DNA from 2 places in the Azonexus hydrophilus genome. Region 2 is predicted to be linked to the other one. Evidence: predicted binding sites of a transcription regulator. Region 2 holds the regulator's gene; the other holds the start of a gene.

Region 1 (4,413 bases), 270 kb from region 2:
GACGCCCTTGACCTCGCCATCGACCGAGAACATGCCCTGCGATTGCACGAAGGGCGCCGTTTCGCGGACTTCCGGATGCTTTTTGGCCTGGGCCGAAATCGACGCCCAGTCGCGCAGCGCGCCGTCGATCGCGGTGATCTGGATATGCGAGGCGACGCCGAGGATGCGCGTGCGCAATTCCTTCTGGAAACCGTTCATGACCGACAGCACCACGATCAGTGCGGCAACACCGAGGCCGATGCCGGCCATCGAGATCAGCGAAATGAAGGAGATGAAATGGTTGCGCCGCTTGGCACGCGTGTAGCGCAAGCCGATCAGCAACTCGTAGGGCAATGACATCCGTATTCCCGCAATGCAACAAAAGCGCTATGGTACACCCACCCGGAAAAGCCGGCCCAATCAACCGTTCAGGAAATACCGCAATGATCGTCACCAATATCGAAACCGTCCCCGGCAAGCAGATCGTCAAGCATCTCGGGCTGGTCAGCGGCAACACCGTCCGTTCCAAACACGCCGGCCGCGACATCATGGCAGGCCTGAAAAACATCTTCGGCGGCGAACTCAAGGGCTATACCGAACTGCTCACCGAATCGCGCGAGGAAGCCACCGAGCGGATGATCGAGCAGGCCCGGGCCATCGGCGCCAACGCCGTGGTCAATGTCCGTTTCTCGACCTCGTCGGTTGCCGCCGGCGCTGCCGAACTGTTCGCCTACGGCACCGCTGTCGTCGTGGAATGACGCCATGTACGATCTGATCCTATTCCTGGTCTTGTTGCTGCTCGGCTATGTCTTCGGACAGCGCGCCGAAAAGCGGCATTTCAAATCCATCATCGAACGCGAGCAGACCCTGCGCGACATCCTGGTCTTCTCCGAACGCCGCATCCCCGACGAGGACCAGCTCGAAGGCATCCTGGTCAGCGGCAATGTCGTCATCTCGGTCGACTTCTTCAAGCGCTTCGTCGCCGGCCTACGCAACCTCGTCGGCGGCCGCGTCAGTTCCTACGAATCGCTGCTCGAACGCGCCCGCCGCGAAGCCATCCTGCGCATGAAGGACGCCGCCCGGCGCAAAGGTGCCACTGCCGTCTGGAACCTGCGCCTGGAAACCGCATCGATCTACAAGGGGGCGCAAAACGCTGTCGGCGCCGTTGAAGTCGTCGCCTACAGCACTGCCGTCCGCCAGCGCCGCTGAGTCATGGCCGAGTACGAAAACCCGCAGATTCCGGAAGGCATCAACGTCAGCACGACGCATCCGCTCAAGGATTTCGCGCTGCTGGTCGGCGGCATCAGCGCGCTGATCCTGGTGGCCGTACTGGCCCTGTCACTGCTCGCCGGGCAACTGGCCCGCCACGTTCCGTTTGAGCAAGAGCGCGCCCTGGCCGGCAGCCTAGGCCGCTGGCTACCGGAAACCCCGGCGCAGCCGGTGCACCGCGAGCGCCAGCAATACCTCCAGCAACTGGCCGACCGCCTGGGCGCGGCCATGGACCTGCCGCCGGAAATGACGCTGACCGTGCATTACTCGGCGTCGAACACGGTCAATGCCCTGGCCACGCTGGGCGGCCACATCGTCGTTTTCCAGGGGCTGATCGACACCCTGCCCAGCGAGAATGCGCTGGCCATGGTCATGGCCCACGAAATCGCCCATATCCGCCACCGCCACCCAATCGTCGCCATGGGCCGGGGTTTTGCCGTGATCTTCGCGCTCTCCAGCCTGGCTGGCATCGGCGACGGCGCCATGCAGCAATGGCTGACCGGCGTCGGCATGCTGCCCATCCTGTCGTTCAGCCGCAGCCAGGAAGAACAGGCCGACGCCGACGCATTGCAGGCCATGCTGCGCACCTACGGCCACGTCGGCGACGCGGCCGCCTTCTTCGAGCACATCGCCCGCCAGCAGACCAGCGGCGAACCGCTGGCCATCTTCAGCACCCATCCCGGCCATGAGGAACGCATCGAGCGCATCCGGCAATTCGCCCAAAGCCACGATAAACAGGAGGCAACGGCAACGACGCCATTGCCCGGCTTCATGAAGGAAAACGCTGAAAAAACAAAAGGAACCCCGAAGGATTCCTTGTCATGAGTCCTGATCTGGACTCTCGGCTCGGGCAAAAACCCGGCGGGTTTATTCGCCGAAGAAATTGACGTCGTAGGGATAAGGCTTCTGCGCGACCTTCGACTCGGCATTGCGCGCGGTCGACTCGGTTTCCTGCTTCTTGTCCCACCACAGCGCCCGACCGGCCTTCTGGTCTTCGACCCACTGCGGATTCTTTTCCAGCATTTCGTTCATCCAGCGCGTGTGATCAGACACATAGCCGGTATCGACAACACCCATTGTTCTACCCTCGGATGGAATTGGCACGGGCGGGATTCTAGCACGTTGGCGCGCCCCGGTTCGTCGGCGCGTCTTGCAACAATTACGCAAGAATTTGATCCTGATCACTTGCGCAACATCAGAATCTTCTTATAATCGCGCCCTTGTAAGCCTGCGATGGCGGGAAGTTCCGACTTGGGGAGGTCGGACTCTCGCGAAAATCAGAAACTTGGAGACCACATGAAGCCTCATGTGTCCTTGATCGCGGGTATCTTGCTGTCGCTTTGCGCAAGCTTTGCGCAAGCCGCCGACATCCCCGTATCGCCAGCCCAGGCCGCTGCCGCCAAAGCACCATCCGGATCGACCACCGACCACAGCCAGCTCGAAGCCCTCAAAGGCCCGTTCAAGACCGGCCCGGAAGTCACCAAGGCCTGCCTCAGTTGCCATAATCTGGCCTCTCATCAGGTCATGAAGAGCATTCACTGGACCTGGGAAGCCACCAGCAAGACCACCGGCAAGACGCTCGGCAAGAAATGGGCGGCCAACAATTTCTGTGGCTCGCCGCTTTCCAACGAAGCACGGTGCACCAGTTGCCATGCCGGCTACGGCTGGACCGACAAGAATTACGACTTCACGCAACAGGAAAATGTCGACTGCCTGGCCTGCCACGACACCACCGGCGGCTATCGCAAATTCAGCACCGATGCTGGCCACCCGCTGTACGAAGACCGTGAATTCGAGCCGATGGAAGGGCCGCCGGGCAAGAAACAGTTCAAGGCTCCCGACCTGACCAAGATCGCGCAACATGTCGGCAAGCCCGGTCGCAGCAACTGCGGCAACTGCCATTTCAATGGCGGCGGCGGTGATGCAGTCAAGCACGGCGACCTCGACACCTCGTTGAAGAATCCGTCGCGCGAACTCGACGTGCATATGGCCAAGGACGGCGCCAACATGGTCTGTTCCGACTGCCACACCTTCAACGCGCACCAGCCATCGGGCAGCCGTTACGCAGTCAACCCCAAGGACCAGCACGGCTTCGACCTGCCCAAGGACGATCACAACCGTGCCACCTGCGAATCCTGTCACAGCCAGGCACCGCACAAGCAGGCCAAGATCAACAACCACGCCAACAAGGTCGCCTGCCAGACCTGCCACATCCCGGAATTCGCCCGTGGCGGCGTCGCCACCAAGATGCTCTGGGACTGGTCCACGGCCGGCAAGATGGGGGCTGACGGCAAGCCGCTGTTCATCAAGGACGATCACGGTCACCTGAAGTACTCGGCCGCCAAGGGAGACTTCGAATATGGCGAGAATGTCCGGCCCGAGTACAAGTGGTACAACGGCACCGTCGAACAGGTTTCCATTGTCGACAAGCTGGACAAGTACATCGACGCCGACGGCGTCCTCGAACTGAACCGCATCCAGGGTTCGGCCAGCGACGAAAACGCCCGTATCTGGCCGTTCAAGGTCATGCGCGGCAAGCAGGCCTACGACCCGGTCAACAACACGCTGGTGGTCAACCACGTGTACGGCGACGACGATACGGCGTTCTGGAAAAACTACGACTACGCCAAGGCGATCCAGTCGGGCATGGAAACCGCCGGGCTGCCCTACAGCGGCAAGTTCGATTTCATCGAAACGCGGATGAACTGGTTCACCACCCACATGGTCGCGCCCAAGGAAAAAGCCGTGCCCTGCGCCGAATGCCATACCCGTGGCGAAACCGGCCGGCTGGCGGCGATCACCGACATCTACCTGCCCGGTCGTGACCGCAACCCCTGGGTCGACCTGCTCGGTGGTCTGGCCATCGTCGGCGCCATCGGCGGTGGCCTGATCCACGGCCTGGTCCGCATCATCACCCGTCGTCGCAAGGAGAATGAACAATGAGCGCCGAACGCATCTACATCTACAAGCGCTATGAGCGCTTCTGGCATTGGTCGCAAGCCCTGCTCATCATCACCATGATGATCACCGGTTTCGAAGTCCACGGCAGCTACGCGCTGCTCGGCTTCGAGCAGGCCGTGCATTTCCACACCCTGGCCGCCTGGAGCCTGCTGACCTTGTGGGCCTTCACCATCTTCTGGCAATTCACCACCGGCGAATGGAAGC
Region 2 (4,413 bases):
AGCACGCTGCACGTGGCGCCGGCGCTGGCCGATTTCATGCTGCAATACCCGGAGCTGTCGGTGGACATGACGATCAGCGACCGCCTGGTCAATCTGGTCGACGAAGGCTACGACCTGGCCTTGCGTATCGCCCCGGAGCCCGGCGGCAACCTGGTCGCCCGGCGCCTGGCGCCGATCCGGCGGAAGATCTGCGCCAGCCCGGCCTATCTGTCGCGCTGGGGCGTACCGCAGCTGCCTGCCGATCTGGCCCGGCACAACTGTCTCGACTACACCTATCTGACGACGCAGGGTTTCTGGCACCTGCAGGGGCCGGACGGCGACATTTCGGTGCCGGTGTCAGGTTCGCTGCGCATCAACGACGACGAGGCGCTGTCGCAGGCCGTCCTCGGCGGTCTCGGCCTGGCGCTGTTGCCGACCTTCATCATCGGCAGCGAACTGCAGGCCGGAAGGCTGGTCGAAGTGTTGCCGGGCTATGTGCCAATCGAGCGCTTCATCTACGCCGTGCATCTGCCGAATCGCCATCTGCCGCTGAAGGTGCGCGCCTTCATCGATTTCCTGCAGCAGCGCTTCGGCGAACAGCCTTACTGGGATCAGCCCGGCGAACGCCTGTGGCTGGGCCTGAGTCGATAACGAGGAAATGCCGATGAAACGTCTGTTGATGGTTGCCGGTCTGGTGGCTTGTCTGGGATTGCCGGCGCAGGCCGAGGTGCTGCGCAGCGAACGCGAGGATTTCCGGGTGCGCGTGCTCAGCGAGGGGCTGGTGCATCCTTGGGCGCTGGCTTTTTTGCCCGACGGTCGCATGCTGGTCAGCGAGCGGCCGGGGCGCCTGCGCTTGCTGGCGGCCGACGGTCGACTCGATCCGCGCCCGGTGGCGGGCGTGCCGGCGGTTGCAGCGAGCGGACAGGGCGGTTTGCTCGACGTCGTGCTGCATCCGGACTTTGCCGCCAACGGCTGGATCTACCTGAGCTACGCCGCGGCCGGCGAGGGCGGGGTCGGTACCGAGGTGGTGCGCGGACGCTGGGTGTCCGATGCCGCCGGTCACCGGCTGGAAGACCTGCGGGTGATCTACCGGCAAAGGCCGAAATCGTCCGGTGGGCAGCATTTCGGCTCGCGCCTGGTGTTCGACCGGGACGGCTTCCTGCACATCAGCCAGCGCGATCGCGGCACGATGGCGCGGGCGCAGCAGCTCGACGATCTGGCCGGCAAGCAGGTCCGGCTGCACGACGATGGTCGGGTGCCGGCGGACAATCCCTGGCGGGGAGTGGCCGGTGCGCATCCGGAAATTTTCAGCGTCGGCCATCGCAACATCCAGGGGGCGGCGCTGCACCCGGTCAGCGGCGCTTTGTGGACCCATGAGCACGGCCCCCAGGGTGGCGACGAGATCAATATCGTGCGCAAAGGACGCAACTACGGCTGGCCGGTGATCACCTACGGGGTGAATTACGTGATCGGCACGAAAATCGGCGTCGGCACGCATCGCGAGGGGCTGGAGCAACCCCTGTACCAATGGACGCCGTCGATTGCCCCGTCGGGCATGGCCTTCTATGTCGGCGAGCGTTTTCCTGCGTGGCGCGGCAACCTGTTCGTCGGCGCGCTGAAATACCAGATGCTGGTCCGCCTGGAACTCGACGGCGAGCGGGTGGTGCATGAGGAGCGCCTGCTGAGCGGGCGCGAAGGCCGGATTCGCGATGTCCGTCAGGGGCCGGACGGGCTGATCTATCTGCTCACCGACGCGCCCGACGGCAAGCTGCTGCGTCTTGAACCGACGCGCTGAAACTCAGGCGCGGTGGTTCATCAGGGCCTTGAGACCGTTCACGTTGAGGATGCGGATGTGCTTCTGCTGCACCGCGATGTAGCCTTCTTCCTGGAACTTCGAGAAGGCGCGCGACACGGTTTCCAGCTTGAGGCCGAGGTAGCTGCCGATTTCCTCGCGCGTCATGCGCAGGTAGAACTCGGCGTGCGAGAAGCCACGGGCGGTGAACCGTTGTGACAGGTTGAGCAGGAAGGCGGCCAGGCGCTCTTCGGCGCGCATCGTGCCGAGCAGCATCATCACGCCGTGATCGCGGACGATCTCGCGGCTCATCACCTTGTGGAAGTGGTGCTGCAGGTTGTGGATCTCGCGCGACAGGCTTTCCAGCCGGTTGAACGGGATCGCGCAGATCTCGCTGTCCTCGAGGGCGATGGCGTTGCAGGTATGGTGTTCGGTGCTGATGCCGTCGAGGCCGAGCAGTTCGCCGGCCATCTGGAAGCCGGTCACCTGGTCGCGGCCGTCTTCGAGCAGCACGTCGGTCTTGAAGAAGCCGCTGCGGATCGCGTAGATCGAGTCGAAAGCCTCGCCGGCACGGTACAGGTGATCGCCGCGTTTGATCCGGCGCCGGGTCGAAATGAGGTCGTCGAGACGCTCGAGTTCCTCAAGGCTGAGACCGAAGGGTAGACACAGTTCGCGCAGGTTGCAGTTGGAGCAGGCCGTCTTGATGACGGTCAGCGTAATTTCCTGATTCAACGGGATTGTGCTGGGCATTGGCAACCTGCGTTGGCTTGATCCATGTCAACCGGAACTGCGATCCATCCCCACATAATCAAGCCTAAACTTGGCGCTATGTTAAATGAATTTCGCAACTGAAAACCTCGTCTTCGATCCACAGATCATTCGCCGTTATGACGTAAACGGCCCGCGTTATACGTCGTATCCCACCGCAGACCGCTTTGTCGAAGCATTCGACTCGGAGGCTGCAGCGCTCTGGCTCGGCAAGCGCAACATCGGCGGTATCAGCCGGCCGCTGTCATTATACTTCCACATCCCCTTCTGCAACACCATCTGTTATTACTGTGCCTGTAACAAGATCATCACCAAGGATCATGGGCGCAGTGCCAAGTACCTGAAGTACCTGGGTAAGGAACTGGCCCTGCAGAGCGCTTCGCTCGAAGGCCGCGACGGTGAGCACGAGGTCATCCAGCTGCATTGGGGCGGCGGTACGCCGACCTTCCTGTCGCACGACGAGATGCGCCAGCTGATGGCAGAGACGCGAAAGCACTTCAAGTTGCTCGATGGCGGTGAGTACTCGATCGAAGTCGATCCGCGCAAGGTCGATGCGGCCACCGTGGCCCTGCTCGGCGAACTCGGTTTCAACCGGATGAGCGTCGGCGTCCAGGATTTCGACGAGAAGGTCCAGGTTGCCATCAATCGCGTGCAGAGCGAAGAGGAAACCTTCAACGTGATCAAGGCGGCACGCGCCAGCGGCTTCAAGTCGGTGTCGGTCGACCTGATCTACGGCCTGCCGCACCAGAGCGTGATGGGCTTCAACCGGACCCTGGAGCGGGTGCTGGCGATGGACCCGGATCGTCTGTCGATCTACAACTACGCGCACCTGCCGGGCCTGTTCAAGCCGCAGCGGCGGATTGCCGACGCCGACCTGCCGACGCCGGATGCGCGCCTGCAGATCCTGGCGCTGGCGATCAAGAAACTGACCGACGCCGGTTATGTGTTCATCGGCATGGACCATTTCGCCAAGCCCGACGACGAGCTCGCCGTGGCCCAGCGTCAGGGACGCCTGCATCGCAATTTCCAGGGCTACTCGACCTATGCCGACTGCGACATGCTGTCCTTCGGCATCTCGTCGATCAGCAAGGTCGGGCCGACCTACTACCAGAACGTCAAGACCCTGGACGAATACTACGATCGGCTCGATGCGCCGATGTTGCCGGTGATTCGCGGTATCGAGCTGACCGCCGACGACATCCTGCGCCGTTCCATCATCCAGGCGCTGATGTGTCATTTCGAACTGTCGATCGAGAGCATCGAGAGCGCGCACCTGATCGATTTCCACAAGTATTTCGCTGCCGAGATCGAGGATTTGCGCGAACTGGAGCGCGGTGGCCTGCTCAAGATCGAGCGCGAATGGATTACCGTGCTGCCGCCGGGACGCATGCTGGTGCGCGTCATCGCCATGGCCTTCGACCGTTACCTGCGCGCCGACCGGCAGCGGACGCGTTACTCGAAAGTGATCTGACGGTGCCGGCGGAGGGGTGGGCGGGTTAAACTTCCCGCCTGTTTCCTGTCCAGCCCTGTTTCATGCCCGATACCGGTTTTCTTGCCCTGTTTCTCGTCGGCCTGCTCGGCGGTGCACATTGCGTCGGCATGTGCGGCGGTATCGTCGGCGCCCTGGCCATGGGCGGCGCGTCGCGCTGGTCGATGCACCTGGCCTACAACGGTGGTCGCATCCTTTCCTACGCCGCCGCCGGCGCCCTCGCCGGTGCCCTCGGTGCGGCCAGCCTGGGGCTGGAAGGGCAGGTGCCGGCGCGGCTGATCCTCTACCTGTTTGCCAACCTGATGCTGATCGCCCTGGGCTTTTACCTGCTCGGCGCGACCCGGGCGCTGGCGTTTACCGAGCGCGCCGGCCAGGCGCTATGGCG

What was found. Region 2 encodes FNR, which switches genes on or off when oxygen is low (the NO sensors DNR and NnrR bind a similar motif). Its sites were predicted from a motif close to TTGANCTAGNTCAA; they were not measured.
Region 1: a site for FNR is predicted at 2,420-2,433, ahead of AADV58_RS12270 (tetrathionate reductase family octaheme c-type cytochrome). Genes of this name have one in related genera too.

Annotation. Positions count from the first base shown of each region.
Region 1 covers NZ_CP151406.1:2,548,724-2,553,136, forward strand. Annotated here, with positions in the region: gene AADV58_RS12245 (lipoprotein-releasing ABC transporter permease subunit) at 1-333, opposite strand, end outside; gene AADV58_RS12250 (YbjQ family protein) at 423-737, shown strand; gene AADV58_RS12255 (YbjQ family protein) at 742-1,188, shown strand; gene AADV58_RS12260 (M48 family metallopeptidase) at 1,192-2,073, shown strand; gene AADV58_RS12265 (DUF3460 family protein) at 2,116-2,325, opposite strand; gene AADV58_RS12270 (tetrathionate reductase family octaheme c-type cytochrome) at 2,545-4,191, shown strand; gene AADV58_RS12275 (cytochrome b/b6 domain-containing protein) at 4,188-4,413, shown strand, end outside.
Region 2 covers NZ_CP151406.1:2,816,218-2,820,630, reverse strand. Annotated here, with positions in the region: gene AADV58_RS13575 (LysR family transcriptional regulator) at 1-630, shown strand, start outside; gene AADV58_RS13570 (PQQ-dependent sugar dehydrogenase) at 644-1,774, shown strand; gene fnr (fumarate/nitrate reduction transcriptional regulator Fnr) at 1,778-2,521, opposite strand; gene hemN (oxygen-independent coproporphyrinogen III oxidase) at 2,607-4,010, shown strand; gene AADV58_RS13555 (sulfite exporter TauE/SafE family protein) at 4,073-4,413, shown strand, end outside.